DNA from 4 places in the Neobacillus camarae genome. Region 4 is predicted to be linked to each of the others. Evidence: riboswitches for the same ligand, from Rfam matches in the RefSeq annotation. Region 4 holds a riboswitch; each other region holds the start of a gene.
What was found. Region 4 has a riboswitch for S-adenosylmethionine ahead of ACY8D0_RS01890 (homoserine dehydrogenase). Riboswitches for the same ligand answer to the same signal wherever they lie in the genome.

Region 1: linked by a shared signal. The riboswitch ahead of ACY8D0_RS10915 (LLM class flavin-dependent oxidoreductase) and the one ahead of ACY8D0_RS01890 (homoserine dehydrogenase) in region 4 are both predicted to bind S-adenosylmethionine.
Region 2: linked by a shared signal. The riboswitch ahead of ACY8D0_RS03090 (peptide ABC transporter substrate-binding protein) and the one ahead of ACY8D0_RS01890 (homoserine dehydrogenase) in region 4 are both predicted to bind S-adenosylmethionine.
Region 3: linked by a shared signal. The riboswitch ahead of metK (methionine adenosyltransferase) and the one ahead of ACY8D0_RS01890 (homoserine dehydrogenase) in region 4 are both predicted to bind S-adenosylmethionine.

The regions. Positions count from the first base shown of each region.
Region 1 covers NZ_JBUCKX010000002.1:662,550-670,066, reverse strand. The annotation lists gene ACY8D0_RS10920 (ATP-grasp domain-containing protein) at 1-735, opposite strand, end outside; gene ACY8D0_RS10915 (LLM class flavin-dependent oxidoreductase) at 751-1,800, opposite strand; SAM riboswitch class I at 1,909-2,012, opposite strand; gene arfA (arabinosylfuranosidase ArfA) at 2,333-3,844, opposite strand; gene ACY8D0_RS10905 (glycoside hydrolase family 27 protein) at 3,907-5,190, opposite strand; gene ACY8D0_RS10900 (VOC family protein) at 5,688-6,056, shown strand; gene ACY8D0_RS10895 (DMT family transporter) at 6,279-7,142, opposite strand; gene ACY8D0_RS10890 (LysR family transcriptional regulator) at 7,303-7,517, shown strand, end outside.
Region 2 covers NZ_JBUCKX010000001.1:633,505-641,021, reverse strand. The annotation lists gene ACY8D0_RS03110 (ABC transporter permease) at 1-39, opposite strand, end outside; gene ACY8D0_RS03105 (ABC transporter ATP-binding protein) at 36-728, opposite strand; gene ACY8D0_RS03100 (efflux RND transporter periplasmic adaptor subunit) at 725-1,855, opposite strand; gene yknW (YknW family membrane protein) at 1,947-2,618, opposite strand; gene ACY8D0_RS03090 (peptide ABC transporter substrate-binding protein) at 2,772-4,400, opposite strand; SAM riboswitch class I at 4,561-4,663, opposite strand; gene ACY8D0_RS03085 (aldo/keto reductase) at 4,820-5,746, opposite strand; gene ACY8D0_RS03080 (multicopper oxidase family protein) at 6,331-7,517, shown strand, end outside.
Region 3 covers NZ_JBUCKX010000002.1:1,493,573-1,501,089, forward strand. The annotation lists gene pckA (phosphoenolpyruvate carboxykinase (ATP)) at 1-1,317, opposite strand, end outside; SAM riboswitch class I at 1,618-1,748, shown strand; gene metK (methionine adenosyltransferase) at 1,964-3,166, shown strand; gene asnB (asparagine synthase (glutamine-hydrolyzing)) at 3,416-5,314, shown strand; gene ACY8D0_RS14870 (gamma carbonic anhydrase) at 5,527-6,039, opposite strand; gene ACY8D0_RS14875 (alpha/beta hydrolase) at 6,559-7,362, shown strand; gene ACY8D0_RS14880 (tetraprenyl-beta-curcumene synthase family protein) at 7,380-7,517, shown strand, end outside.
Region 4 covers NZ_JBUCKX010000001.1:413,553-421,069, forward strand. The annotation lists gene ACY8D0_RS01875 (carbon-nitrogen hydrolase family protein) at 1-375, shown strand, start outside; gene ACY8D0_RS01880 (GNAT family N-acetyltransferase) at 396-1,058, shown strand; gene ACY8D0_RS01885 (GNAT family N-acetyltransferase) at 1,082-1,753, shown strand; SAM riboswitch class I at 1,837-1,948, shown strand; gene ACY8D0_RS01890 (homoserine dehydrogenase) at 2,023-3,255, shown strand; gene ACY8D0_RS01895 (YfhD family protein) at 3,791-3,979, opposite strand; gene ACY8D0_RS01900 (YfhE family protein) at 4,072-4,203, opposite strand; gene recX (recombination regulator RecX) at 4,371-5,195, shown strand; gene ACY8D0_RS01910 (YfhH family protein) at 5,236-5,559, shown strand; gene ACY8D0_RS01915 (small, acid-soluble spore protein K) at 5,650-5,826, opposite strand; gene ACY8D0_RS01920 (YfhJ family protein) at 5,958-6,227, shown strand; gene ACY8D0_RS01925 (metal-dependent hydrolase) at 6,258-7,238, opposite strand; gene mutY (A/G-specific adenine glycosylase) at 7,362-7,517, shown strand, end outside.

The DNA of each region.
Region 1 (7,517 bases), on a different contig from region 4:
AATTTCGTCCTCAAAACCTTCAATGATTTGGAACTTAGGCTTCTCTTCGACTTTTTCTCCTACCGGGCAGAACAGGTCGCCAATTTGGCAGGCGTCCGCTGGGCAAAGTTCAAATCCTTCCGAAGTATCTACCTTAACAGCATAAACAAAGTTTCCGCCTACAAACTCACAACGAGTGATGTAACTTTCAGGAGATTGGATGTATTCTTGAATAAGCGTAATGCCATCGACAGGTTCTTCGAAAGTCGGACCTTCCACATACGCTTTTAAAGCATCGATACTTTGGAATAATTGAACACCTAAGCCTTTTCCGGCACGGTTATGCTTCGTAATGAACGGCTGTCCTGCAAAGCTTTCAGCCGCCTTAATAATGTTTTGTTTTCCAACCGCCGCAATCGTTTTTGGAGTCTTAACTCCATACTTGTTTAACTCTAAATATTGTAAAACCTTACTCACTTCCAGCTTTAGAGCGCTCGTTCCATTTAACACCGTACGGCCATGCGCTTCAAGCCAAGCCAATACCTGCCCAGTAAATTCCGCTGCAAAACGATGGTCGCGTGTATGAGAAGAAGCACTCATCCGGCTATAGAAGATCCCTTCTGGTGGTTCTGATGATAAATCTAACGTTCCTTCGTCTAAATGCCATTCTTCATAAGGAACACCCAGTTCCTCTAACCTTTTGGTTAAATGGACGGTCCACTCACTATTTTCATGTATCACATATACCTTGCTCATTTTTACAGCCCCTTCCTAGTTCTTTATTAAACTACGTTTTTGTTCCACTAATGGCATAACCTGCTTGGCAAAGCGTTCCATTTCCTCTAGTTGTGGTGAAAACTGTAATAACAATAAGTCTAAGCCAGTTTCCTCGTATTGTAAAATTCTTTCAGCTACTTGTTCTGGAGTTCCTACTAAATTCGGACGGAGGCCACGATTGGAAACTGAATAATCCTGCAATTGGATTTGTTGTTCTAAATGTGATTTGGTCGTGAAATCTTTAAAGCCAGCATATCCGCTAGAATCCTTCACCGTCGTAATTTTTTCAAGCTCTGCCAGAGCCTCTTCTTCAGTATCGCGGCAAATCACATAAGCGGCCATTCCGAAAGAACGAAATGGGTCATTGTCAGTTTGTTCACGGCGTGCCTTCATATCGGTGATTTTTCGATCAATCTCTTCAACGGTTCCACCGTGCATCACATAGGCATCACATTTTTCGGCAATGGTTTGCTTGCCTTTTTCACTTTCACCGCCTGCATAAAGAATCGGGTTAGGCCGTTGCACAGGTTTCGGTGCAAGCTTCGTGTTTTGTAAATCGTAAAATTGACCAGTGTAATTGAACGTTTCTTCTGTCCATAACCCTTTAAGAACATCGATAAACTCTTCGGTACGAGCATATCGCTCATCATGTTCCGTAAAAATGCCGCCATATTGGCGCGCTTCTTCAGCCCACCAAGCTGAAACCACGTTTAGCGTAAAACGGCCGTTGGAAATTTGATCAATATTGGCGGCCATTTTTGCGGCAACAGCGGGGTTATGAAAACCAGGGCGAATTGCCGTCATAATTTCAATTTTTTCCGTCACTGCTGCCAGCGCGGCCGCTGTGGACCAAGCTTCAAGAGAATCATGTTCCGGTCCTTTAATATCATTTAGATATAATTCAGCTATTAGAGTTGTCGAGTATCCCCATTTTTCAGCTGATTGAATGACGTTTTTCGCATATTCAAAGGTGGGCGGCATATTTTCGTCTTCCACATTTCGCAGCCAGCCTCCAAAAATCGGTAACCAAAAACCATATTTCATTTATATTCTCTCCTCTATTGTTCTAATACTCTAGTTTTCCTATCATTTAAGTTGGATTTTTATTTAAATAAAAAACTCTCCTCCTAAGAAGAGAGTTCTTTAACCCTCTTCTCATCTTTCAAGCGATGTGCTTGATGGAATTGGCACAGTATTCATAAGAACCTGCTGCCGAGGCTTCAAAGGGCCAGTCCCTCCACCTCTCTGGATAAGAAGAAAAATGTACATTCAACTTGTTAATTATTATAATGCGATAATAGTTCAAATTCACCAAATTGTCAATCAAATATTTCTATACTCTAAGTATCTATGGTTTTCATGATTTTTTGCCACTTAACCCTATTGACCGTACCAAAGCAAAAAGGGTCATCAAGGGATTTAGGATGGGTCTCTAATGACCGTGCCGAAGGAAAATGGACCTTTAGGGGAAATAGGGAGGTCCATGATAATTAATTAGAAAAGAAGCTAACAGCTCAAATACTAAGCTATTAGCTTTCTTTTCTAAGGCCCTTTTTTCGAACTGCCCCCTGTCATTCTATTTCCTTTTTGCCAAGCGAATGACATTCCAGGACAACTTAGGAAGCACAGCCGAAACCTTGCCATCTTCCAACTTGGCATTCCCATTGGAATGTGGCGCGACAGGTGTTCCTTTGGCTGAGTTGGTTAACTTTATGTCGGCATTTTCAAGAACGATATGTTCCATGACTTCATATCCCTCAAAATTGCGGATATCCACATCTAACTCTAAACCTTCTTGCAAGTGGCGGTTCACAGCAAAGATGGTCAGCTGTTCCTGTTCCTCATTATAAACAGCAGTGGACTCCAGGTACGGAACATCGGTGAAATCTTTGCTGTCATATTTCGGGCTGGAGATAATCGGATTCAAGGCAACACCCCTGCCATAAACAGAAGCATGCATGTAGGGATAAAAAATCGTCTGCTTCCATGCGACTCCGTTATTTTCTGTCATAATCGGGGCAATGACGTTCACTAATTGGGCGAGGCAGGCAATCTTCACCCGGTCCGCATGCTTCAACAGGGTAATCAGCATGCAGCCCACCAATAAGGCGTCTTCAAAAGTATAAATATCTTCAAGCTGTGGAGGGGCGATGCTCCAAGGTTCAATCTTCTTGTCCGACTCATGGCTGTGATACCAAACATTCCATTCATCAAATGCGAGATTAATATTCTTTTTGCCGCGCTTCTTCGCTTTGATATAGTCAGCAATCGCAATCACGGAACGAATAAAATCATCCATTTCAAGGGAACGGGCCAGATAGTTGGCGATATCATTTTCACGATTCCCGTAATACTGGTGAAGCGATATGTACTCTACATGATTGTACGTATGGTCCAGCACAGTGGCTTCCCAATCTGCAAATGTATTCATCGTCCGGCTTGAGCTTCCGCAGGCAACCAGCTCAATCGTCGGGTCGACCCACTTCATGACTTTTGCGGCTTCTTGGGCAATCCGTCCATACTCGACCGCATTCTTGTGGCCAATCTGCCATGGCCCATCCATTTCATTGCCCAGACACCAAGTCTTGATCCCATGAGGCTCTTTTACCCCGTGTGAAATACGCAGATCACTATAATACGAGCCTCCCGGATGATTACAGTACTCAACAAGATTTCTGGCCGCATCAATGCCGCGGGTTCCAAGGTTTACCGCCATATTCACATCCGCATTAACCAGCTTGGCCCATTTCATAAACTCATTCGTGCCAATTTCATTGGTTTCAATCGTGCGCCAGGCCAGTTCCAAACGGCGCGGGCGGTTTTCCACCGGGCCGACTCCGTCTTCCCAGTTGTAACCGGATACAAAGTTGCCGCCAGGGTAACGGATCAACGGCACCTGAAGTTCCTTGACCATTTCCATGACATCCTGCCGGAAGCCATTTTCATCAGCCTGGGGATGCCCCGGCTCATAAATGCCGCCATATACGGCACGGCCTAGATGTTCAATGAAGGAACCATAAATACGGTTATCAATCTCCGAGATTTTGAAATCTTTTTCTAAAATCATTTTTGCTTTCGTCGCAGACATGTTGATTCTTCCTCTCCTATTCTGATAGATAAGCCTAGTAACTTAGTAAAAAAAATATCCTGTTAATCATACAGTTTCAATAGCACAGCGCCGTGTGGCGGCAACGTTTGCTCCACCACATCTTCTACCTCGCCCATTTCCTCTTGTTTCCACAAATCTCTCACTTTTTTTCCGGAGAAAAGTTGGAGCTGCTCTAGTGGAACATGGAGTGTGGCCGTTTCCTCACCTACATTAAATAATGCTAAAAAGGTATGATCCTCTTGGCTCTTCGCTGTCCATGCCACATGATCACCCTTGCGAAAGACAAGCCGATTATCATGACTATGTTGGTTTACTTCTAACACCTCTTTATGGGTTAACAAAGATAATGTCCATTCATCATTGTCACGGAGTTCACCGCCAAACATGAGCGGAGAACGGAAAATCGACCATAAAGTCATCATGGTGATTTGTTCCTCTTTCGTAAATTGTGTCCACTGTTGTGTTCTGCCGCCCTCGACTGAACGGATTCGAATATGCCCAAGTGGCAGCATATCACAGTCAGGCCAGTGGCCAGGCCCCACATATTCACTCCATTTTTCACAGTGCTCGAACATCTTGTATAACAGGCTCCACTCATCCCAAAAGTCGTCCGTCATCCGCCACATATTGGCGTTAGTCATGAATTCGTCTGCATACTCGAGCGGTGCTGGACCAGGTGACAGGCTGAGGACTATTTCTCTTCCGCACTTTTCAATGGCTTGGCGGATCAATTTCAACTCATCCTTATGGAAGTGATAAAGCTTGGACGCGGCAAGGTCATCTACTTTTACAAAATCCACTCCCCATTGGGCATACAGCTGGAACAAGGAATCATAATATTCTTGGGCCCCTTCTTTCGATGCATTCACCCCGTACATGTCTGTATTCCAAGGGCAGATGGAATTGGAATGGGCCATATCTCTCGCTCTAGCACGGGTCCCTAATATCGGCATATTGGCATGAACGGCCTGACGCGGAATCCCACGCATGATATGAATTCCGAATTTTAATCCCAGACTGTGAACGTAATCCGCTAATGGCTGGAATCCTTTCCCCTCCGCCGCCGAAGGAAATCGGTTTACCGCCGGGGTCAATCTCGAATATTCATCCATTTCCAGCGGCACAAACGGACGATAGGCCGAGGAATTTGCGCCAGGTTCATACCACTGAATATCAACGACCACGTATTTCCAGCCAAAAGGTTTAAGATGTTTTGCCATATAGTCAGCATTCCCTCTGACTTCATCCTCTGTAACGGACGCCCCGAAACAATCCCAGCTATTCCAGCCTAATGGCGGGGTCTTGGCATAATTATGATGTTTCATCCGATAATATCCTTCCTGTATGAAGTCCAAAGTCCATAAGGAAAATTCCCATGGCCTTGGTGTACACACAGAATATTCGGCAAAAGTGATATAACTCCTCCATCAAAATGAAGAAACCATACCCGCGGTGTTCATCCCTCTTTCCTAATTCTTGATTCACGCCTATCGATTAAGTCTTTTCTTTACGCCGGCAGCATGTCCATCTTTCAATCTATTCCCCTCCTTCAAAATCATCTAATAAATGACAAATCATGAACAAATTAAACGTTTAATTAGATTTTACGTTATGCCTGTAATCATTGGTTTTCTCGGAATTCGCAGCTAAAAAAGTTGTCAGTTAAACAAACGTATGATTAAATTTTGTGATAATCCTCCTCTTATTTAGGTTTCTTCGCTATCCCTCCTAAAAATTTTGGCGAATTCCGGCCGCACCTTTTTTGTAAATAAAACAATGATGGATTAGAATAATATAAGATGGAAATAGGGAGGGACAAACCATGTTTAAGAGTAGCAGCGTAACGATCGTAGTCGATGATTTAACAAGAGCAGAACAGTTTTACGTAGAAACCCTCGGATTAAAGGTTCAATTTAGAGTAGAAGGACATTTGGTGCAGCTCGAAGCACCGGGGTTGGCCATTGGACTTGTACATCCTCGCGAGGGACAAGATTCAAATCCTGGTAAGTCAGGGAGCATCCATATTGGATTGGAAGTCGAAGAATTGGATTCAGCAATCGCGCTGCTAAAATCCCGTGGTGTCGAGTTCCAGCCAATTATGGAAGAAGAAGCCACCCGAATCGCCTACTTCAGCGATCCTGAAGGGAATCCCCTTTATTTGATTGAATTAAAAGCTGGCCCTGCCATGTAGTGCTAAACAGCTGGGAAAATCCCAAAAATGGAAAATGCCGGAAATCGCCGGTAAATAAAAACCATTCCTTTTAAAGGACGGTTTGAAAGAGCAAAACAACTCTGCGGCGAACGGAACTAGCAAAAAAAAGCAAACTATTTATCCACTACCCATCCAATCAGCAGCTTCGGACGGTTCTCATGCTTTTTTCACTAGAACCGTCCCCAGCGCACCCTGTTTCGTTTAAGCTGCCTTATCCACAACCTTCGTTTTCAATTGGGCACCTTTCCCTTTACTATTCACAAACCATATTCCCGCCAAAACTAATAAAATTCCTCCCAAGGTTACGATGCTCAAACTCTCATGCAAAAATAGCCATCCAGACATGACACCTACGACGGGCACAAGCAGTAGAGAAGTCGATGCTTTGCTTGCTTCCGTAAGGCTCAAAATATGATTCCACATCACGAATGCCAGCGCGGAGGCAACAATTCCGGAAAACAGGATATAAACCGACGGCATTACACCCCAATGCGCTTCCCCATGTTCAAATGATAGAGAGTAGACCAATAAACCCAGCGCTCCAATGGTCATTTGCCATGTGGTAAATTGCACACTATCACAATGCTTTAATTTCAGTTTAAAAATCAAGTTGGCCACTGCCCAAGAAATAGCGGAGCTTAAGGCCAGTAACACTGCCCAGACGTTTCCCCCTAAATGAATATCCATCGCGAGGAATAAACCAGCGATACCCAGCACGATTCCGAACGTCTTTCTTGGTGTCAATTGTTCATTAGGAATCCACTTATGGGCCATAATCGATAAAAACAACGGCATGCTGTAAGTCAAAACCGAAGTAAGACCGGCACTGACATAGTTAAGCGAGATTTGAATAGCGATGTTAAAATAGGTGGTTTGGAACAGTCCGCAGAGGATGACCCACTTCCAATCCGATTTATTTGGCAGGGGATTTTTTTTCATAAAACTCACGCCAAGGAGGACGATGGCCCCCGTCAAAAATCGCAGTGAGGCAAATAGGACGGGAGGAAAAGCGCCATTTCCCAGTTTCATAATCACAAAATTAAACCCCCATATCAGACATAGCATAACCATCGAAACATTCATTCGGTTGACCCTCTCTCTAGTTGATTTTTTCTGTATATTCATTACATTCAAAAAACACTTTACAACTAGAAACAATTATTGTCTAATATATAAATGTCATACTATTAAGTCGGAAAACGACTTAATCGGGAGGAATCAATGCGTGGAACTGCGTCAGATCGAATATTTCATCGTTGTGGCAGAAGAGTTGCATTTTGGGCGTGCAGCCATGCGCTTACAGATGACACAACCGCCTTTAAGCCAGCAAATTATCCAACTTGAGAAGGAACTAGGAGTCAAATTGTTTGAGCGGTCAAAGCGTCATGTGGAGCTGACAAACGCGGGAAAGGTTTTCTTGCAAGAAGTTCGCCAAATCCT
Region 2 (7,517 bases), 220 kb from region 4:
GGAATTTAACGCCATCAGCAGATTTTCCATGAAGCTCATGATGTGGCCCCCTTATTGACCGTTGACGGAGGCTGGATGAATCCATCTCTCACCATAATGGTCCTGCTCGCATATCCGGCCACTTCCGGTTCGTGTGTAACAACGACAATTGTTGCACCCTCTTGGTTTAATTCGGAGAAAAGCTCCATAATTGCCATGCTGGTCCTTGTATCAAGGGCCCCGGTTGGTTCATCTGCTAATATCAGTTTCGGATTATTCACCATCGCTCTGGCAATGGCAACGCGCTGCTTCTGCCCTCCAGATAACGCATTGGGCAAGTGGTCAATCCGATCTGCAAGACCCATTTTTTCTAACGCACGCTCCGCCCTCTCATACCGTTCTGTTCTCGAGATTCCCGCATAAATCATCGGGAGTTCGACATTTTTTATGGCTGTCAGCCGGGGCAAAAGGTGGAATTGCTGAAAAACAAAGCCGATGGATTGGTTCCTGACATGGGCTAATTCTTTATCATCGTAATGGGATACGTCCTGTCCACCGAGAAAATATCTGCCAGTACTCGGTTTATCTAAACAGCCAATTATATTCATTAATGTCGATTTCCCCGAGCCTGAGGGCCCCATAATGGCTGCAAACTCACCTTCGCCAATCGATAGATTAATATCATTTAAGACATTTACCCGTTCTTTTCCGAGTAAAAAGGACTTGGTAATGGACTCAAGTTGAATCATTTTATTGTCACATCCATCCCATCCTTCAACTGATTAGGGCCGTTGACGATGGTGAGATCATCCATGGATACTCCTTCGGTTATTTCTATCTTTTTCCCAGATGAAATGCCAATTTTGATATTTTGCTTGCGCGCCTTCCCATCTTTCACAAGATAAATATAGGGTTGGTCCCCGTCGTCATGTACCGCATCGATTGGCAAGACCTTGGCTTTCTTTTTATCGGTTTCTATTTCCATTACGACTTGGAATCCCGGTTTTAACATTTGGGCATTATCGGATATTTTTACTGTAACGGGGTATTGAACTGCCTGGCTTCCCGTTTGACCAGCACCAACCGCTTGGCTTTGCTGTGGAAGTATGCTGATGGCCGTAATTTCACCGTGCCACTCTTTTCCTGCCACAGCATCGGACTTAAGGGTTACTTTCTGGCCGACATTGACCTTTAACGTATCATATTCTGACAAAAATCCGGCAGCTACCATACTATCCATTTTGCCGATTTGAATTAGCGGCTCAGTTCCCCCCGCAATAGTTGAAACTGTTGTTTTTTTGGCGGTTAAAACAATGCCGTCCATCGTACTCTTGACTTCTAATTCACTTTGCTTCTTTGCCAGCAGGTCTTTTTGCAGATTGGCCTGTTTTAGGTCCAGATTGGCTAATTTTTTCTCCATATCCAGGTTTTCCAGCTGGGAATCCACCTGGTTCTTGGCTTCCTCCTCACCAATCTGGCCTGTTAATGTACCTTTTTTTTCCTTTAACTGTTTCATTTGTTTATCAAGGTTGGCGGCTTTTAAATTTGCCGATTCAATGGCTATTTTGTTTTGCTCAATTTCCAATTCCAATTGTGGATTATCGAGTTTTGCCAATACGGTGCCAGCTTTCACTTCTTGGCCTTCCGAAACAAGCAGTTCCTTCACTTCTCCCTTATCCGGCGACGCGTAAACTTCCTGCTCCTCCTGCAGCTTTACTGTTCCAGGCACTAAAAGCAGCGACGAAATTTCCTCCTCTTTTAGCATGGCTGTACTCACAGATGGCCCTTTTGCAAAAACCTGACGATAAACACTTACCGAAATCATGACTAGCACTAAGCTGATGATTCCTATTGCAATCCATATTTTCTTTTTCATAGGTTACAGACAAGAGAAGTGGATGTTTTATATCGCAAACCTCTTGTCCTTTTCTCCTTTCCCTTCGCTGGTCTAAAGTGAATGAAAAACACTATAGAGCTGGGGCCTCGGAAAGTAAACCTCCCACGAAGCCTAAACCAAAACTGAATAAGAAGAAAATAATCGCAACGGTCCAAGCAAGCCCCTTGGAAAATCCTGCTGTTTTGTTTAATCCGATCGCTGTTAAAATGGTTGACCAACTTCCAAATACTTCGATGGACCCCCAACCGCCCGGCTTATCCAGATTGAGCAATCCAGCCAGACTGGTAACATATGTTTCTGGATTCCCGCCGATTGTTAAACGAATGGCCATATTTAAAATGATTCCAACGGCTCCGACCACCATAATAAATGTATTCATGGAAAGCAGTTGTTTAAATGAAACTGTTGAACTGGCAATCTTGGCAAAAATCAAATGAATGGCACTTGAAACGAGTACACCAATAATCGGCGTGATAATTCCAGTTATGGCAACGGTCACTTTAGTAATGCCTAAAACCAATTCAGCTTGATCTTCCGGTACACCCTGATCAATTAAAGTCGATGCATCCATTGACGATACCATTAAAAATAACCCTATCGCATAAAAAATACTGATTATGACCATCGGAATCCAAAACTTTGGATTCTCCTTTATTTTGATAAATTGTTCGCTTGGACTGGTAAACATGCCAATTAAACTTGGAATCTCTTTCTTTGTCTTCACTTCTGTTTGCATCTCCATTCAAATCCCCCCACATTTGGTTTATATGTATATCGTGCAATAAATTATACGACAAACAAAAGGAAAAAGATTCAAATTTTTACAAAGTATGTGACAATACTGCAAATTCAGCGAAACAAAAAAAGTGCAGTTGCCTGCACTTTTTTGTTTCTATTATTCTGAGATTTTTTTAGCAAAACGAAGATCGGGTTCCGATAATTCCGCAAAACGGATTCCTTCAAACTTTTTGCTGACCAATGCATTTTGAGCCGAATAATAAATCGGCAAAATTGGAAGTTCATCCATCAAGATGTCTTCGGCTTGGTGAAGAAGCTTATATCGTTTGGCTTCATCTTGCTCAACGGTAGCCTGTTGAATTAAAGCATCATACTCTGGATTGCTCCAATTTGAGAAATTGTTGGAATCGGTGGAAGTATAATGATGAAGCACGCCAATCGGGTCTAAAAAGTCCCCGACCCAGCCCATCCGTGCTGCTTGGAAGTTCTTTTGCTTAAATGTATCGATAAAGGTCTTCCATTCCTGATTCTCCAGTTTCACTTCGACACCGAGGTTTTGTTTTAACATTTCCTGGAGGGCTTCGACAATTTTCTTGTGATTGTCGGCTGTATTGTATTTAAAGGTAACTGGAGGCAATTCGGTCAAGCCTTCTTCTTCGAGCCCCTCTTTTAATAATTGCTTGGCCTTTTTCGGGTTAAACTGATAATATTTCTCAGCTTCATCACGGAAATCCTTGCCTGAAGCCGTTTTGACACCGTTTGGCACATAACCGAATGCCGGTACTTCGCCTGCTTTTGACACGCTCTCAGTAATGGCTTTACGGTCAATCGCATAGGAGAAGGCTTGCCTGATTTTCTTATTATTAAACGGCTTTTCATTGACATTAAAGGTATACGTATAAACGCTGAATTGCGGATGTGAAACGAATTCCGGCGTGCTCTTTTCCTGCTCAATCGAGTCGATAGGCAACTGTTTGATTAGGTCCAGTTCACCTGTTTTAAACATTTGATAGTAGGTAGTCGCATCTGCTACCATCTTAAAGTGAATGTCATCCATGGTAATTTCTTTGGCATTCCAATAGGTTTGACTCTTAGTAAGCGAAAGCTCTGCATCATGCTTCCATTCTTTGACAGTATAAGCGCCATTCGTGACAATTCCCGCTGCTTCGGCTGCCCAGTTTTTGTCGGCCTCCACCACTTTGGGATTAACCGGCAAATAAGCTTCACTCATCATAATTTTAGGGAAAAATTTTAACGGGTTGCTTAACTCCACTACTAGGGTTTTATCATCTGTAGCTTTAATACCGACATCTTCCACACTGCCTTTTCCAGTATTATAAGCTTCCGCTCCTTTAATATAATACATGGAAGAAGCGTCATAGGCTCCGGTAGTTGGATTCAACACCCGTTTCCATGAATATTCAAAATCTTTTGCGGTCACCGGGTCTCCATTGGACCATTTTGCCCCGTCACGGATGGTAAACGTATAGGTATTTCCATCTTCGGAAGTTTGAATTTTGCTAGCAGCACCTTCCACGATATTACCTTTCTTATCATAGGTGTACAGACCTTCATATAAATGGTCAATGACCCAGAAAGACGTGGTGTCGGATGCAAACGCAGGATCCACGGTATATGGTTCACCTGCAAGGTTTGTCGTGATCTCTTGCTTAATGTTTTTAGCTGCTTTGCCTGATGCCTGTTTGGCCTCTTGTTTCCCGCAGCCTGCAAGTCCGGATACAATCATTAAAATGGCTGCAGCCAATACAATCAAAGCTTTTTTCATGTTGTTACCCCCAGGAAGTAATATTTGTATTAATATTAGAGTCTGAAGAATCAAAATACTATTTATTGAATAATATTTTGATTCTCAGACCTACTAACAAATTAAAAAAATCCTCTCCTTGATAGGAAGAGGATTATCGCACACTAAATAGGTACTTCTCTTCTTATCTATCAGGCGAAACCTGATGGAATTGGCACAGTGTTCAAAAGAACCCGCTGCCGAGACTTCATAGGGCCATTTCCCTCCGTCTCTCTCGATAAGAGATTACAATATGCATTTGTTACAAAAGTAAGAATAATACTTTTCTTAATTACCGTCAATATATTTTTCTAAAAAAATATTCTTGTCCGTAAATTCGCAACATTTCAGTCTTTTGTCCGCAAAAAAAGCAGAAGCAATTCTGCTCCCGCCTTATCAATTTACGGCACCATATTTCCTGCTGCTTTATAAATTTGATACCATTCCTGTCTGGTCAATTTAATTTCTGACCCCTGGCAGGAATCTTTTAATCGCTGCTGTTTCGTTGTGCCAAGGACCACCTGCATGTTGGCCGGATGGCGTGTAATCCATGCGACCGCAATGGCAGTACTGGTGACTCCGTATTTCTCAGCAATCTTGTCTATTGTTTGATTCAATTCCGGAAACTTTTCGAAATCCCCAAGGAATACTCCCTCAAAAAATCCATGCTGGAATGGTGACCAGGATTGGATAGTGATATCATGCAAACGGCAATACTCCAAGATACTGCTGTCGCGGTTAATCGATTGGTCCACCTTCATGTTTAAGGTAATGCCAGAATCAATCATAGGAGTATGGGCGATTCCAAATTGCAGTTGGTTAATCACGAGCTTATAAGGTAAAGCCTTTTGCAGCAGCTCAATTTGAGCGGGATTAAAGTTGGAAACCCCAAAATACTTCACTTTACCGCTTGTATGAAGTTTCTCAAATGCGGCAGCCACTTCTTCTGGTTCCATTAACGGATCGGGGCGGTGCAACAAAAGGATATCAAGATAATCTGTTTTCAGCCGTTTTAAGATTCCGTTAACAGAATTGATAATATGTTCCTCGGAGAAATCAAAGCATCCCAAATCTGGACGAATGCCACATTTACTCTGAAGTATCATTTCATCACGGATTTCAGGATTCATTTGGATGGCTTCAGAAAACAATTCCTCGCATTGGCCCCTTCCATAAATATCGGCATGGTCAAAGAAATTAATTCCTTCATCCATTGCGGTGCGAATCAACTTTTCTGCATCACCTGCGGACAGTTGGTTAATTCGCATATTTCCCATAATAATGTTTGAAGCATTTAACTCGGTGTTGGCAATCTTTATGTATTTCAAGAATATCCTTCCTTTCGAAGAGTTTCTTCCTTAGCTTATCATAATATGATGTCCTGTTTCTGAAAAAATTTTATCACTCACTATTTCCTTACTCAAAAGATAGGGAGCGGCGTGGCTATGCAGAGTTCCAGCCTTATGTTAAGCGGGCTTCTCGGCTGGCCTTGCATACTAATCTCATTAATCCTTTGTGCAAGGCTGGAAACACCGTGAAAAGAACATCCTTTGTTCTACGCATTGAAATTGGAGCTATAAGAAGTTTATTTTCATGTACAGCATCAAGGGTTATTTTTGCTAGTTGTTGGGGCGTCATTATCTTTTACTTTTTCAATAGTCTATTCAAGATAGAACGAACGATTTTAATGGATCCCGCTTTGTAAAAAATAGGAGTTTCCTGCTTATCAACTGCACCTATTTTAATAAATTTATACGGTCGTCCTTTACGGGCTTTTCCTGATTTCATACACTATAACGAATGCCATAATAAGGAATGCAGAAAAATTAGCTGCTAATTTTTATCGTTTGCCAATTATTCTACTCAAACCACAGTTCTGCATCTATAAATAATAAACAAGAAGGTGATTTTTTTGGAAGAGAATTATAAATTTCATGAAGAAAGTAGTGATTATGAATATACAGAGTGTTGTGAAACTGATAATATGGTAGACCCATCAATACCTGCTACAATCCCGAAATTTGTTGATGAACTGCCAATTCCAAAGGTTCTAAAACCAGTATCGCGAGGGAATGATTATGATTATTATGAGGTTGAAATGAAATGTACGAAGCATAAATTTCATAAGGACTTCGGAGAAGCCCTAATCTATGGTTATAACGGTAAGTATCCTGGTCCTACTTTTGAAACAATGAAAGGACATGCCGTTAGAGTAAAATGGATTAATAATCTTCCCTTAAAACACTTTTTACCAGTGGATAAAACCTTAGATAGTGCGATTGATGACCCCGAGGTTCGTACAGTCGTGCATCTCCATGGCGCCAATGCAGCCCCTGACAGCGACGGCCACCCTGAGGCCTGGTTTACGCGCCATTTCGAATATAGGGGTCCAAAATATAACAGACAAGTCTATGAATATCCCAATCAACAACAAGCAGCCACACTTTGGTATCATGACCATGCAATGGGAGTGACAAGACTGAATCTTTATGCTGGTCTTGCAGGTTTCTATCTTATTCACGATTTTAATGAGCAGAGCCATGACCTTCCTAAGGGGAAATATGATATTCCGCTCATGATACAAGATAAATCCTTTAACCCCGATGGCTCGCTTTTTTATCCAGAAAATTTAACCCCTAGAAATCCGCTTGTCCATCCTTCTGTCGTCCGAGCTTTTATTGGGAATACCATGGTGGTCAACGGAAAGGTATGGCCCTATCTTAATGTTGAGCCAAGAAAGTATCGCTTTAGGATGGTAAATGCTTCAAATTCGAACGGTTTTACTTTTAAACTTTCAAATGGACAATCTTTCTGGCAGTTAGGCACTGATGGCGGGTTGATCAGTGTATCTAAGCCGATACAGAAATTTCCTCTCGATCCTGCTGAACGAATAGATGTCATCATTGATTTTACTGGTCTAGAAGGACAGACTATCACTCTTCAAACAGAAGAATTAGATCTTCAGGGGAATCCAGAAATCCATAAAAGAGAGGTTATGCAATTTAGAGTAGGCCGGAAAGGCGGGGATCATATTACGTTGCCCCAAAACCTTCGCCCCTTTGACAAATTAGAAGAAGGAAAGGCAATAAAAACAAGAAG
Region 3 (7,517 bases), on a different contig from region 4:
CCGGCTGCCCGTGCCATACACTCCACCGGTCCAGCCTGTATTGACTAGAAACACATTCACGTTATGTTCGAGTATTTTTTCGCCTAGCATTTTGGCATATCGAGTTGCCGGCAATGGCAGGAACGGAGCTCCAAAGCAGGTGGAAAAAGTGGCCTCTGGTGAGGTCACACCGCGTTCTGTTCCCGCCAGTTTCGAAGTGTACCCGCTAAGAAAATGGTACATGGCCTGCTCTCTAGTTAATTTTGTAATCGGGGGAAGCACGCCAAACGCGTCTGCTGTTAGAAAAACAATAGTATTGGGGTGTCCGGCAATGCTTGGCTGGACAATGTTGTCAATGGCTTCAATCGGGTAGGCAGCCCGTGTATTTTCTGTAAAGGCACCATCGTCATAATCCGGAACTCTGGAATCCTGGTCCATCACGACATTTTCAAGTACAGTGCCAAAACGGATGGCATTAAATATTTGCGGCTCTTTTTCTTCTGATAGATTAATGGTTTTAGCATAGCAGCCGCCTTCAATATTAAATACACCGCTTGACGACCAGCCATGTTCATCATCGCCGATCAGCCGGCGGTGAGGGTCGGCGGACAAGGTGGTTTTCCCTGTGCCGGATAAACCGAAAAACAGGGCGACATCCCCTTCTTTCCCGACATTGGCAGAACAATGCATGGAAAAAATATGATTTTCGGGAAGGAGATAGTTCATGACTGAGAAGATCGATTTCTTCATTTCACCTGCATATTCCGTGCCCCCAATTAGGACAACCCTGCGCTCAAAAGAAATCAGGATAAAGGCTTCCGAGTTCGTGCCATCCACTACAGGATTGGCTTTGAAATGAGGTGCGGAAATGACGGTAAATGGATTATCATGGGACACTAACTCATCCTCAGTAGGGCGTATAAATAACTGGTGGGCAAATAAATTTTGCCAAGCTAGTTCATTAATCACTTGGATGGGCAATTGTGATTTCTTATCGGCCCCGGCAAACCCTTTAAAAACAAAAATTTCTTGTTTTTGTTTCAAGTATTCGATGACCTTATGGTATAATTTAACAAATATTTCCTCCGATATGGGCTGATTCAACGAGGGACCCCAAGCGATTTTATCCTTTGTTGCTGGTTCGTTCACAATGAATTTGTCCCTTGGCGATCTCCCGGTGTATTTTCCGGTGGAAACGCAAACGGCACCCGTTGAAGTTAACTGTCCTTCCTTTCGTCTTAGAATCTTTTCGACTAATTGCGGGACGGATAGCTGGGTGTATACATTTTGGCCGGTTAACAAATTCGCTAATTCATCGGTAATATGAACTGAATTCATTGAATGAAACCTTCCTTTTTATATGTTTTTTTAAAACGGATTATAATTATTAAATAGTATAACATATTTATTGGAATAGTCTATACTAATAACAAAAAACAATTTGTATTATATATACTTTATTCTACGGTTTTAGCTAAAGTTATAACTTTGTTTGAAATTTTAAAAGGAATATTACATAAGAACTCATAAATGTTCTGGCGTTTTCGGCTATTTGTCTATGTTTTTAGCAGCAAGTTGCAAAAAAATTCATTGACTTTAATCGATCGTCCAGTTAACATTTTAATTTGAACGGATACTCTCTTATCCCGAGCTGGTGGAGGGACAGGCCCAATGAAACCCAGCAACCTGCAATCTAAGAAAACCTTTTTAAAGGATTTCTAGGCAAAGGTGCTAAACCTGTTGCAAGGCTTGGCCTTGAACGATAAGAGTGAAAGGCGCGCAAACATTTGCATTAACCTTTCCTCATAGGGAAAGGTTTTTTTGTTAGGCACAAAATAGTGCTGTTTTACATAACAAACTTACATAACTAATAAAAATCCCGTGTTTATTTCATACTACTAAGGGAATGAGTTCCGTATCAATTTGAGGTGAATTCCTGAAGGGACCGCCTCACGTTATTTCATATTTATAGGAGGAATTCAGATTGTCCACAAAACGCCGTTTGTTTACGTCTGAATCAGTTACAGAAGGTCACCCTGATAAAATCTGTGACCAAATTTCTGATTCCATTTTGGATGCTATTTTAGCAAAAGACCCTAATGCCCGGGTTGCAGCGGAAACTTCCGTTACAACAGGATTGGTGTTGGTGGCGGGGGAAATCACCACTTCGACCTACGTTGACATTCCCAAAATCGTCCGTGAAACGATTAAAGGGATTGGCTATAATCGTGCTAAATATGGTTTTGACTCCGAAACCTGTGCGGTTTTAACTTCTATTGATGAACAGTCACCAGACATTGCAATGGGTGTTAACCAAGCGCTGGAAGCCAGGGAAGGGCAAATGTCGGATGAAGAAATTGAGGCAATTGGCGCCGGGGACCAAGGATTAATGTTCGGATTTGCATGCAATGAGACAAAAGAGCTCATGCCTCTGCCGATTTCTTTAGCTCATAAACTTTCCCGCCGGTTAACCGAAGTCCGTAAAGAGGATATTCTTCCATATCTTCGCCCCGACGGGAAAACACAGGTTACGGTTGAATATGATGAAAACAACCAACCAGTACGGATTGATACGATTGTCATTTCTACGCAGCATCATCCGGAGATTTCACTGGAGCAGATTCAGCGTAACGTAAAAGAATATGTGATTAATCCGGTTGTTCCAAAAGAATTGATTGATGAAAATACAAAGTATTTTATTAACCCGACAGGGCGGTTCGTTATTGGCGGTCCGCAGGGGGACGCCGGTTTAACCGGGCGCAAAATTATTGTTGATACTTATGGCGGTTATGCTCGTCATGGCGGCGGTGCGTTTTCCGGTAAAGACCCGACCAAGGTTGACCGTTCCGCTGCCTATGCTGCCCGGTATGTGGCGAAAAATATTGTTGCAGCAGGTTTGGCTGACAAATGTGAGGTACAGCTTGCTTATGCCATTGGCGTGGCAAGACCAGTTTCCATTTCAATCGATACATTTGGTACCGGCAAGGTGAATGAGGATGTATTGGTTCAATTAGTGGAGAAGAACTTTGATCTTCGTCCGGCGGGAATTATAAAAATGTTGGATCTTCGCCGGCCAATTTACAAGCAAACGGCTGCATACGGACACTTTGGCCGTCCCGATTTGGATCTTCCTTGGGAACGGACAGATAAAGCGGACGCACTGCTGGGGCAGACGGAAGGATGTTAATAGGATGGGAGTTGCATAACAATGTAACTCCCATTTTTATTTTTCGTCTAATTCCAGTAAAGTATGGGGATTAAAGGAATAACATGTTTACAGGCACTCTCCGCAGTGAACAATGATAATACATTGCCAAGGCTCTTACGCTTCAAATTTTCCTTATGTTCACAGTTCCTTTTTTTAAAAAAAGTGGTAGTATAAGAGAGTATGTTTTTTTCTTGGCATCAAATTAAGATGAAGTAGGTGAGGTACATAATGTGTGGTTTTATTGGTTGTGTACACGACAAACCGCAAAGCTATAACGATGAGCAAATCGAACATTTTAAAAATATGAATGATATAATTACCCATCGCGGGCCGGATGACGATGGTTATTATTTTGACGAGCATGTCCAATTTGGTTTTCGGCGCCTTAGTATCATTGACATCGAAAGCGGGCATCAGCCGCTGACCTATGAGAATGAACGGTATTGGATTATTTTTAATGGCGAGGTTTATAACTACGTTGAACTGCGCGAGGAACTATTAAAGGAAGGTCTCTCCTTTGCAACAAGTTCAGATACAGAGGTTATTATTGCTTTATACAGCCACTTGAAGGAAAAAGCGGTTGATAAATTACGCGGGATGTTTGCTTTTGTCATCTGGGATAAGCAGGAACAAACCCTGTACGGTGCCCGGGACCATTTCGGCATCAAGCCATTCTTCTATATGGAAGACGGCGAAAAAACCTATTTTGCATCTGAGAAAAAGAGTATCCTACTGGCACTCGAAAATGATGTACTCGACTATGATGCCTTGCAGCAGTATTTGACATATCAGTTTGTTCCTGAACCGAACACATTATCAAAGGGAATTTTAAAACTGGAGCCGGGCCATTATTTTATCAAAAAAGTGGGCTCGCCCATGGAAATCAAACGCTATTGGAAAGCACATTTTAACCCGGTACAAAAATCCGAAGCCGAATATGTGAAGGAAATCCGGAATATCCTGTTTGATTCAGTAGAAAAACATATGCGCAGTGATGTTCCTGTCGGCTCTTTTCTTTCCGGGGGAATTGACTCATCCATTATCGCTTCTATCGCAAAAGAGTTTCACCCAGCGATTAAAACATTCTCTGTTGGCTTTGAACGCAATGGCTTTAGTGAGATAGATGTCGCCAAAGAAACGGCGGAAAAGCTTGGAGTTGAAAACATCAGCTATGTTATTACACCGGAAGAATATATGAAGGAAGTTCCGAAAATCATGTGGCATATGGATGACCCGCTTGCTGACCCTGCTTGTGTACCGTTGTACTTTGTGGCACGTGAAGCACGAAAACATGTAACGGTAGTCCTATCCGGTGAAGGGGCCGATGAATTATTCGGCGGCTATAACATTTACCGCGAACCGCATGACCTGCAGATTTTTAATAAAATCCCTCGGGTTGGAAAAACCCTGCTTAAAGGGATTGCCAATTTGATGCCTGAAGGAACCAAGGGCAAGAGCTTTATTGAGCGCGGTGTGACACCAATGGAAGAGCGCTATATCGGAAATGCGAAAATGTTCAGTGAGGATGAAAAACGGGATCTATTGAGTGTATATCGGGAAGGATTGAACTATACAGACGTTACCAAGCCCCTTTATCATGAAACCCGTGGCTACGATCCGGTTGACAGGATGCAGTATATTGATATCCACACTTGGATGCGTGGCGATATCCTGCTGAAAGCTGACAGAACAACAATGGCCCATTCCTTGGAGCTGCGTGTTCCTTTCCTTGATAAGGAAGTTTTTGAAGTGGCCTCGAACATTCCAAGCAGCTTAAAAACAGCTGCGGGCACGACCAAGTATATTTTACGCAAGGCAGCGGAAGGCGTCGTTCCTGATCATGTTCTGAACCGCAAGAAGCTTGGCTTCCCTGTCCCAATTCGCCATTGGCTAAAGGCGGAAATGAATGAATGGGCGAAAAAAATTATCCGGGAAAGCAACACGGACCATTTAATCAATAAAACTTATTTATTGAAATTGCTTGACGACCATTGTCTTGATAAAGCGGACAACAGCCGGAAAATTTGGACGGTTCTCATGTTCATGGTATGGCATCAAGTTTATGTTGAAGGTGTTTACTCATTTCAATCGGAAAATGAGAAAGTGTTAGAGACTTTAAAACATTAATTAAAAAAGCACCCTCGGGTGCTTTTTTAATTAGGAGCTGTTAAAACAATAAATTTGATCTTTTTAAGTCTGTTGATTAGAGCGGATAAACTCGACTCCTGAGAGAGTACGGGCGAGGATGCTCCCCGGCACGACCGGGGGCCGCTAAAGCTTCTTTCGCTGCAATCAACAGCCAAATTTAGCACAGCCTTTAATTAAAGTCGAGATATCGGTTATCCTTTTAAGGATTTATAATATTGTGCCTTCTCGGCATATTCGCGGACGATTCTTTCCATGTCTTTAATGTCTTCATCATTTAATTCTCTAATAACTTTTGCCGGTCTGCCAAACGCTAATGTATTGGGAGGGATTTTTTTTCCCTGGGGAACAAGGCTGCCTGCTCCGATAAATGCACCCTCACCAATTTCAGCTTGGTCCAATATAATGGAGCCCATACCGATTAAGGCCTTTTTTCTGATGATACAACTATGAAGGATGACCTGGTGTCCTATTGTCACTTCGTCTTCTAATAATAGCGGGTTGTTGGGACTTTGGTGTAAGATAGTATTATCTTGGATGTTGACCTTTTTCCCTATCCTGGTAGGGGCCACATCCCCCCTGATGACCGAGTTAAACCAGACACTGGATTGTTCGCCAATTTCAACATCACCGGTAACTGTCGCAAAATCAGCGATAAAAACGGAATCATCTATGACCGGATATTTTCCATGAAACGGATAAATCATTTAGGTTGCTCCTTTTTTATAGGATAAGAAAGTTATACTTTCTACCTTGGGAATTGGCCGGCTCAAAAGCGCCCTAGAGCTTAGTGTGCTTCGCTCTCCGATAAGTCAAGCACGAATGCGCCTGTTGGCTCTTCGTGTTTCCTTTAGCTAATCAGAATTTATTCCTTAAATTCCGAACGCATAAGTTCAACTACGCCTCTTTCTGCGCCTAGCGGCTTGCCACTCGGCGAGTTTTTACTTATCTCAGTTGGAGAGGTTCCACAAGGAAGGCTTCGGCTGCATAGGCATCGCACGAACAAAAAGCGTTAGCTTTTTGGAGGAGGCCTGTCGTAAGCTGACCAGGGCGCCTGCGCTTTTCTTAATAGATGATTTAATTGTATCGGAATTATTTGCTTATTGGCAAAAATTTTATCCAGACATGGATATACTGGAAATAACGATTAACCCAGGGGTCCGCGCAATATGGTAAAATACTAAAAAGATTCATACATGATTACTACTTTTCTAGGGGGAAACACAATGTGGAAGTGGGAAGCAGAAGGTGAAGCGAAGGCCGTTATCGTCATCGTTCACGGGGCAATGGAACATCACCGCCGGTACGGCTGGCTGATTGAAATGTGGCGATCATCAGGCTTTCATGTCATTATGGATGACCTTCCTGGCCAAGGAATGACCACAAGGGCCGGCCGTGGACATATTGATTCCTTTGATGAATACATAATCGCTGTAAATGATTGGATTGAGGCAGCATATCAATATGGGTTACCTGTATTTTTATTGGGCCACAGCATGGGCGGGCTCATATCCATTCGTCTTCTTCAGGAAAAACGGCTTAACCTTGCCGGTGTTATTTTGTCCTCGCCCTGCCTGGGACTTGTGAAACCTCCGTCGAGATTTCTGGATTTTATTTCCCGTGGATTAAATGTTATTTTTCCGTCCTTTCGGATTGACCCCAAGTTGACTATCGAAATGGCTACCAGGAACGAGGATGTCCGGGAGGCTGATGCCAATGACACGCTTTATGTGACCAAAGTTTCCGTCAGATGGTATCGAGAGCTTGCGGAGGCTATGAAACAGGCGTTTTTCCGTATTGAAAGAACCCAGGATGTGCCCATGCTAATCATGCAGGCAGGGGAAGATAAAATAGTAAACAAACGGACCGTGAAAGAGTGGTTTAATAAAGTTCCTTTAACGGAACAACGGTTCAAAGAGTGGCCAAAATGCTATCATGAAATCTTTAATGAACCAGAGCGTGAAGAGGTTTTTGAATATGCCAAAGATTTTGTTTATAGCCAAATAAAAGCCATTGGATACATTGTGTAGAAAGGTTGTTGTTTTCCATGAAGCCAGTTACCCTCATGTCCAGGGTATACCGCAAAATACTCCCGGCTGTCCATCAAGAATTGGCTTATTGGAGAGAACGCGCTGAAAGGATTCCGAATTTGGAGCTGCGCAGGCAGGCTCTGGCCAGTATCGAG
Region 4 (7,517 bases):
CGGATGGCGAAAGCAAAGGGAGCCGACGTGATTTTCTGTCCATCCTGTACCGACGATCGCCACGGTTTCCATAGGGTCCGCTATACAAGCCATGCCCGGGCGATTGAGAATCAAGTATATGTCGTTTTAACCGGAACGGTCGGTTCGTTGCCGACAGTTGATTTTATGCGGGCTAATTTTGGCCAGGCTGCCATTATTACACCGAACGATATCCCATTTCCGCCGCGCGGTATCTTGGTCGAAGGGGAAATTAACAATGATATGGTCGTAACAGCAGATCTGGATTTAGAACTGTTATACGAAGTCCGTGAGCGCGGCTCGGTTACCACTTGGCGGGACCGTAGAACCGACTTATATGTCGATTGGGAAAAATAACGGACCGGAGGAGAATCGGAATGTACCGAAGCCAGTTTTACGTGTTTGAACACGACCAGCCTAAGGCTGCCATCATTCGTAACTACACCAATGAAGACTTTGAACAGCTGATTGAAATCCAATCAGAATGCTTTCCTCCGCCATTTCCAGCCGAATTGTGGTGGAATAAGGAGCAATTGACTAATCATGTGACGCTTTTTCCTGAAGGAGCACTCTGTATCGAAATTGAAGGGGAATTAGCTGGGTCCTTAACAGGTCTCTGTGTTGATTTTAATCCGAACCATATGGAACATACTTGGGCCGAAATCACGGATAACGGTTATATAAGAAACCATCATCCCAACGGCAATACCCTGTATATTGTTGATATAAGTGTCAGGCCAAAATACCGGAAACTAGGGCTTGGCAAGCTGATGATGGAAGCGATGTACCACGTCATCATAGAAAAGGGGTATGAGCGTTTGCTTGGGGGCGGCCGGATGCCCGGCTATCATAAACATAAAAATCAAATGACACCGCAGGACTACCTCGAAGCAGTTGTGAAAGGGCAATTAAAGGATCCGGTCATTACGTTTCTTTTGCGATGCGGCCGCGTCCCATTAGGGATTGTGAACAACTATCTGGATGATGAAGAATCGTGCAATAATGCCGTGCTTATGCAATGGGAAAATCCATTTAAATAATATATAAGGGAGGGCGCCAGCTCATGGAATATAAGAGGATAACCACTATTGAAGATCCCAATTTTAGAAAGCTGCATGATTTAATGGGCAAAATTTTTCCATCGGAGGAAGTGCTGAAGTACGATTTATGGAAAGAGCCGTTAGAAGATCCAGGAATCCGGGTGTTTGTGGCCATCCACGATGACCAAGTGGTCGGGGCTACCGAATACCGCTATTATCCTGATTGGAACATTGCGATGACCGACTTTACTATTATTAGTAAGCAAGGCTTGAGTCTTGGACGGTTCCTCGCCGAAAACCGTATGAGAGACTTACAGGAACTTGCCCATGCCAATGGAAATGAGTTATTTGGTATGTTTGCCGAAATCTACGATCCATATCGCGCGTCCAATCATGAATTTGGCGGCGTTAGAGTAATGGATCCCTATGTACGCCGCGAAGTACTGTCACATTTGGGATATAAAAGGCTGGATTTGGAATATGTCCATCCATCCTGGGAAAATAATGGTGAAGCGGTATCGGGATTGGATTTGTGTTTCATGCCAATTTTAGATCAAACCGAAGCACTGCCTGCATCTCTGGTGAAAGATTTCCTCACCGTTTATTACTCTGTGCTGCCAAATAAGCCGCAGGAATGGCTGGATATGGTTGAAAAAGCAGCAGAAAAGGAAACAATTGATTTACTGCCGCTATAGGATAGAATATTGACTTGGAGGGAAAATTCAGTTAATATTACTTCTATATATTTCGAATTTTATTAAATTGCAAATAAATTTATCTCTTATCCAGAGTGGCGGAGGGACATGGCCCGATGAAGCCCGGCAACCTTCAAGGTGTATCTTGAAAAGGTGCTAATTCCTGCAGATTGTAGTCAATCTGGCAGATAAGAGGAGGAACTCACCCTCTTCTTATCAAGAGGGTTTTTCTTTTTATAATAAGAAATTTTATGAAGGGTGGTCTAAAAATGACTGGAATCAAAGTGGCAATTCTCGGTTTTGGCACGGTTGGAGAAGGCGTCTATCGGACAATTCAATCACATGAAGCTGAATTGACCGATGTGTTGGGAAAGAAAGTGGAAGTTGCCGCCATTTTAATAAAAAATACGGCAAAGGCCAGAACAATAGGAGACGGAGTCCTAGTCACCACTGATTTTGAAGAAATCATTCGCCTGCCAAAGCTGGATGTGGTCATCGAGGCAATTGTCGGCCAGGAACCATCCTATACATATTTAAAACGTGCCATCCAAAGAGGCTGTCACATTATTACGGCAAATAAAGAAATGTTTGCCCATTATGGTAAAGAATTAATTAAACTGGCCGGCAGTCATCATGTTCAAGTTGGTTTTGAAGCAACTGTAGCGGGAGGAATTCCAGTCATCCAAACGTTAAGGCAGCTTCTCAAAATTAACCGAGTTTCCGAAATACACGGGATTCTAAATGGAACTTCTAATTTTATTTTGACTGAAATGCGTGAAAAAAAGCAGTCATTTGCCCAAAGCCTTCTTTTGGCTCAAGAAAAGGGTTATGCAGAGGCGGACCCCACAAATGATGTCGAAGGATTTGATGCTTTTTATAAAACCATGATCCTCAGCCGGATTGCCTTCGGTTCCGAACCTATTTGGCAGGATGTGGAGCGTGAGGGGATAACCCATATAAATAGCGAACTTATAGAGGTGGCAGATCAATTGGGGCTAAGATTTAAACACGTGGCCAGTATCACCAAACTTGGCGACAAGATTCAAGCCTCGGTTAAACCTGCCCTGGTCGGAAATGAGCATCCCTTCTACCATGTAGAAGGGGTAGAAAATGCAGTCAATGTCCACTCGGATATTGTCGGAAGGATTACTTTGCAGGGGCCGGGGGCAGGAATGTTCCCGACAGCCAGTGCGGTCATAGAGGATTTGGTATATGTGAATCAATATCATGCGGCTGCGCATTCTTTACGAAAGCAAGTGGAAACAGAGCAGCAAGAAAAGGGAGAACCAAGTAAGTATTGGTTTATTCATGGTGTTAGACCGGCAACGTCCCAGTTAAATATCGTTTGGAATGATTTGGAACTTACTGGTATCACTATTGTAAAAGCAACAAAATCTGAAGTGGCACAATGGGCCAGACAATACCCTGCAGTTCGCTATTACGCGATTTTAGGGGATGTCGAATGGGAAGCTATCAAACTGGAAACGACAGCTGTCATGTAGTGGATAAGAAAGGAGCAACCGCTTCTTTCTTTTTTATGTCCAGTGAACTGGAGTTCACATACTCTTCACATTTCCAATATAAATATGTTAAAAAACTGTGAAATTGGTTGTTTTAAAACGGATGGGGGAGTATAGTCTGAGTATAGAAACGATAGTGAAAACTTCACATCGTTCATGTAATTTGATTTTAACGAGTTCTAACAATTTATTTTGGATTAACCTCTCTTTGGAACTCGCTGAAATATATCCCCCCTTTTATATAGTTACTTTGAAAGAAGCAGGAATCCCCTGCTTCTCTTTTTTTAAGTTTCTTTTATATATGGCTGTTGATTTCCGCTCCAGGCGCTCAGGGAACCCGCGGGCGTGCCGGAGAGCCTCCTCGGCGCTGGAAGGAAGCCGCCTGCGGGGTCTCCCCAGCCCAGTACTCCCGCAGGAGTCTGAACTTATCCGCTCCCATAAACAGGGTAAAAAACAACAATATCGTTTCACAGAGCCTTTTGAAAAAATGGCGCAGACCAGGACGCCTGCGTTTTTCTTAGTCGTTTCTTCTATTGGCGGCACGCTGGTTGGCTGCGTCGGCCCGTGCTTGTGCTTCCATATCCTCTTGATCAGCCAACTCTCTTGAAAATTCCACATCATATCCATCATATTTCATATCTTTTGGCACCTGTGGCAAAGATGCCTTATTTTTATCGCGAGTTTTGTGTCCGTGTGAACGGCCCATTGTAAAAACCCCTTTCACTTGTCGGTTTGAAAGCCGTAAAGGCTCCCATTACTAGGATGAACAAATGAACAGGGGTTATTAATGGAATAATTTTATAGCTTCGTTTTTCGGTCGGTGAAACCGCCAGCACGGTCGGCCATTTTAAATTCACGCTGGTATAATACCTCTTGAGTGCTTGTTAATGAATACTTTCCACGGTTTTTATCCTTTTTTCGATCTCCCATTCCGATTCATTCCTTTCGCCATTTAGAGATAAATTGGTACAAAGTGCACCTGCTGACATTTTTTCCTAATTTGCTATGAATCATACTAATAAATTTTATTTGTCCAAAACAGAAAAGTTAAATACAAAACCGGGAATATGGTAAAGTAAGGGGGAGAGGTGAAGGAAATGGCCATCATCACAAAAATCACCACCCAACAGAAAAATGAGGACAGGTTTAATTTATTTCTGGATAAAGGTAAAGGCGAAGAATACGCTTTTAGTGTGGACAGTGATGTTCTCATTAAGTTCGGATTAAAAAAAGGAATGGAAATAGATGAATTTTCAATTATGGAAGTTCAATACCAAGATGATATCCGCAAAGCCTATAACCTTGCTATTCACTATTTGGCGCGGAGAATGAGATCGGAAAAAGAGGTCAGGGAATATTTGCTGAAAAAAGAACTGGATAAGCCCATTATCAATGAGGTACTCCATAAATTAGCGAACCAGAATTATCTCCACGATGAAGAGTTTGCCATGGCCTTTGTGAGAACCCAAGTCCAAACAAGCGATAAGGGACCGGATATCATTAAACAGGAACTAAAGGAAAAAGGAATTGCTGAAGATTTCATTTTAAGGGCTCTGAAAGAATTTCCTCAAGAGTTGCAATTGGACAAGGCAGTCAAGCTGAGCCAAAAATTTTTCAATAAATCATCAAAGGAATCCCTAAAAATCCAAAAACAAAAGCTTGAACAAATGCTGGTACGAAAAGGGTACCCGTTTGGAATTATCCAGGTTGCCGCTACGGAGCTGCAAGATAACGGGCAAGAGCAAGCAGAATTTGCAGCCATCCAATATCAAGGAGCAAAAGCCCACAGGAAGTTCTCCCAATACAACGGGTTCGAGTACGAGCAGAAAATGAAGCAGGCATTGTACCGTAAAGGATTTTCCATGGAACTGATTGAAAAATACTTAGCCCATATATCAAGTGAAAATCAAGAGTTCACCTGAATCCAAATATAAAATAATAGAAGAACTGGATGTGAAGGATATGCAGCAGGAGAAACGATATAGTGAGTTGACCGCTCAACAATTAAACCAGGAAATAGCCAATCTGAAAGAGCAGGCAAGAAAAGCGGAGCAGATGGGCATGGTGAGTGAGTTTGCCGTGCTTGAAAGAAAGGTCCAAATGGCACGTGCTTATTTGTTGGACCCACATGATTTTAAAAAGGGAGAAATATACGAAATTGAAGGAGCACCAGGAGAATATTTTAAAGTTGAATATTTGAATGGCGTGTTTGCCTGGGGCTACCGTCTAGGGGGGAACGGCAGTGAAGAGGCATTGCCGATATCCATGCTAAATGAACTGAAATGAAACAGGAACAAACCAGAGAATGGCATTCTCTGGTTTGTAGAAGTGTCCAAAAGTTGATATCGTTTGTAAATCAGCGACAAACTTTAGCTTCTATTTCCAAACTTGCGGCGCTTCGTCATCGCGTGCTGAGGATGCTCTCATCCGCTCTTGTGGATGGGTATTGATTGTTCCGTCGGCCCTTTTTGATGCATATTCTGCTTTTGCCCGTGGCTCCCCGTCAAAATTTTGTTTATTTTGGTTAGGGAAATTTCTCTGTTTATTTCTCATGCTTTACCTCCAAAAAAGGGAATGAGAAACCGTGTAAGGCGGTGCGCATGCTCCGTCCCTACCCGTATTATTAATATTCACGTAAAGGTTTTGTCTTATGATAATAAGAAATTGGCAGGAAGTGAATTCAAATGAATGATTACCAAGAAAAGCTAACCAAACTGTTACTCGATAAGAATGAACAACTTTCCTACAATCAAGCCCGTACTTGGGTAGAGTTGCTGTGGGATGACTTTGAAACTACTCAAGCAAAGGCGGGGCATGAATATAAGGGCAGTGAAATGACCGAAAGAATTGTAAAGCAGTGGATTGAAAATTATGGGCCGAAGCTTCATGATTTTATTGCCTCCAATCCGAAATACGAAAAATACTTAAACCAAAATAAAAACATGTTACATTAAACAGGAAAACTCGCCAAAAGGCGAGTTTTTTTAACTTGGCAATATTCCCAGTTTCTTCCGCAACTTTTTCTCGCTGTAAACCCAGCCGGTATATGAACTGATTGGCATCAGGTTCATATCCAATTGGACCACGGCCACAAACGGGTAATGGCCATTGCTGCGGTAGCGCAAATCAATGAATCTGACTTCAAAATGATCATCGAACTCATCCACTTCCCAGCGGTACACCGGTGAAAAGGAAAGAAAAGCGGCAATATTTTCGTCCTTTTTTGCTGCGTCAATGACAGGTGTTCGCGGAACAGGAACCCGTTTAAATTTGTCCAGAATTTCTACCTTACCTTTGGTCGCCCTGCCGACGAAAAATAAGTCCTTATTCATCGCCGCAATCCGCCATTGGTGGAATCTCATGGTAGGGGCAACAATAATTTCTTCAGCATCAGGAATTATTGACCGGACCTCAACCAATACTTTCTTTTTGACTTGATATCTTTTTAAATAATAGGCAATCACTACCAAAAACATCGCGAGGAAGGTATATCCGGGATGTGCTCCGACGACCCAAATAAAAATCGCGATTACATGAATCCCAAATATAAATGGGTCAAACGTATTAATCACGCCAAGTGCAACCCACTTAGCGGAGAATGGCCTTAGAGCCTGAGTGCCATAAGCATTAAAAATGTCAACAAAAACATGGATGAAAACGGCAGCAAATATCCATCCCCATAAATGCAAAAGGTTGGCCCCAGGGAAAAATGGATACAGGATAGCCAATATCACAAGTGGCCATAAGACAACCGCAGGAACAGAATGAGTAATGCCGCGGTGATTCCGAATATAGATCGCGTTGTTTCGCAATTTTAAAACAGTGTCAATATCTGGTATTTGCGAGCCTGCAATAACACCGATTAACACACTGGTTGTGGTGGCGTGACTCGCGGCAACGGCCGGATCCAATGTTGCAAGACCTCCAAGTGCAATTCCCATTACAACATGAGTTCCAGTATCCAAAAGAAAAAATCTCCCTTCAAATTTCTTGTCAAAAAAGATATTATCCGTTATCGTTTAAAACAAACTGTTAAGTATTATATTCCCCTTTTTTTTAGTGCTTACTAGCAGGAGGAACTAAACGTTATGTTAATTGAACAAAAAATTTCCAAAAAAATCAATATAAATGCCTTTCAACAGGACCTAATTTCTTGGTTCAAGCAAGAACAGCGTGATTTGCCATGGAGAAAAGATAAAGACCCTTACAAGGTATGGGTATCAGAAATCATGTTGCAGCAGACA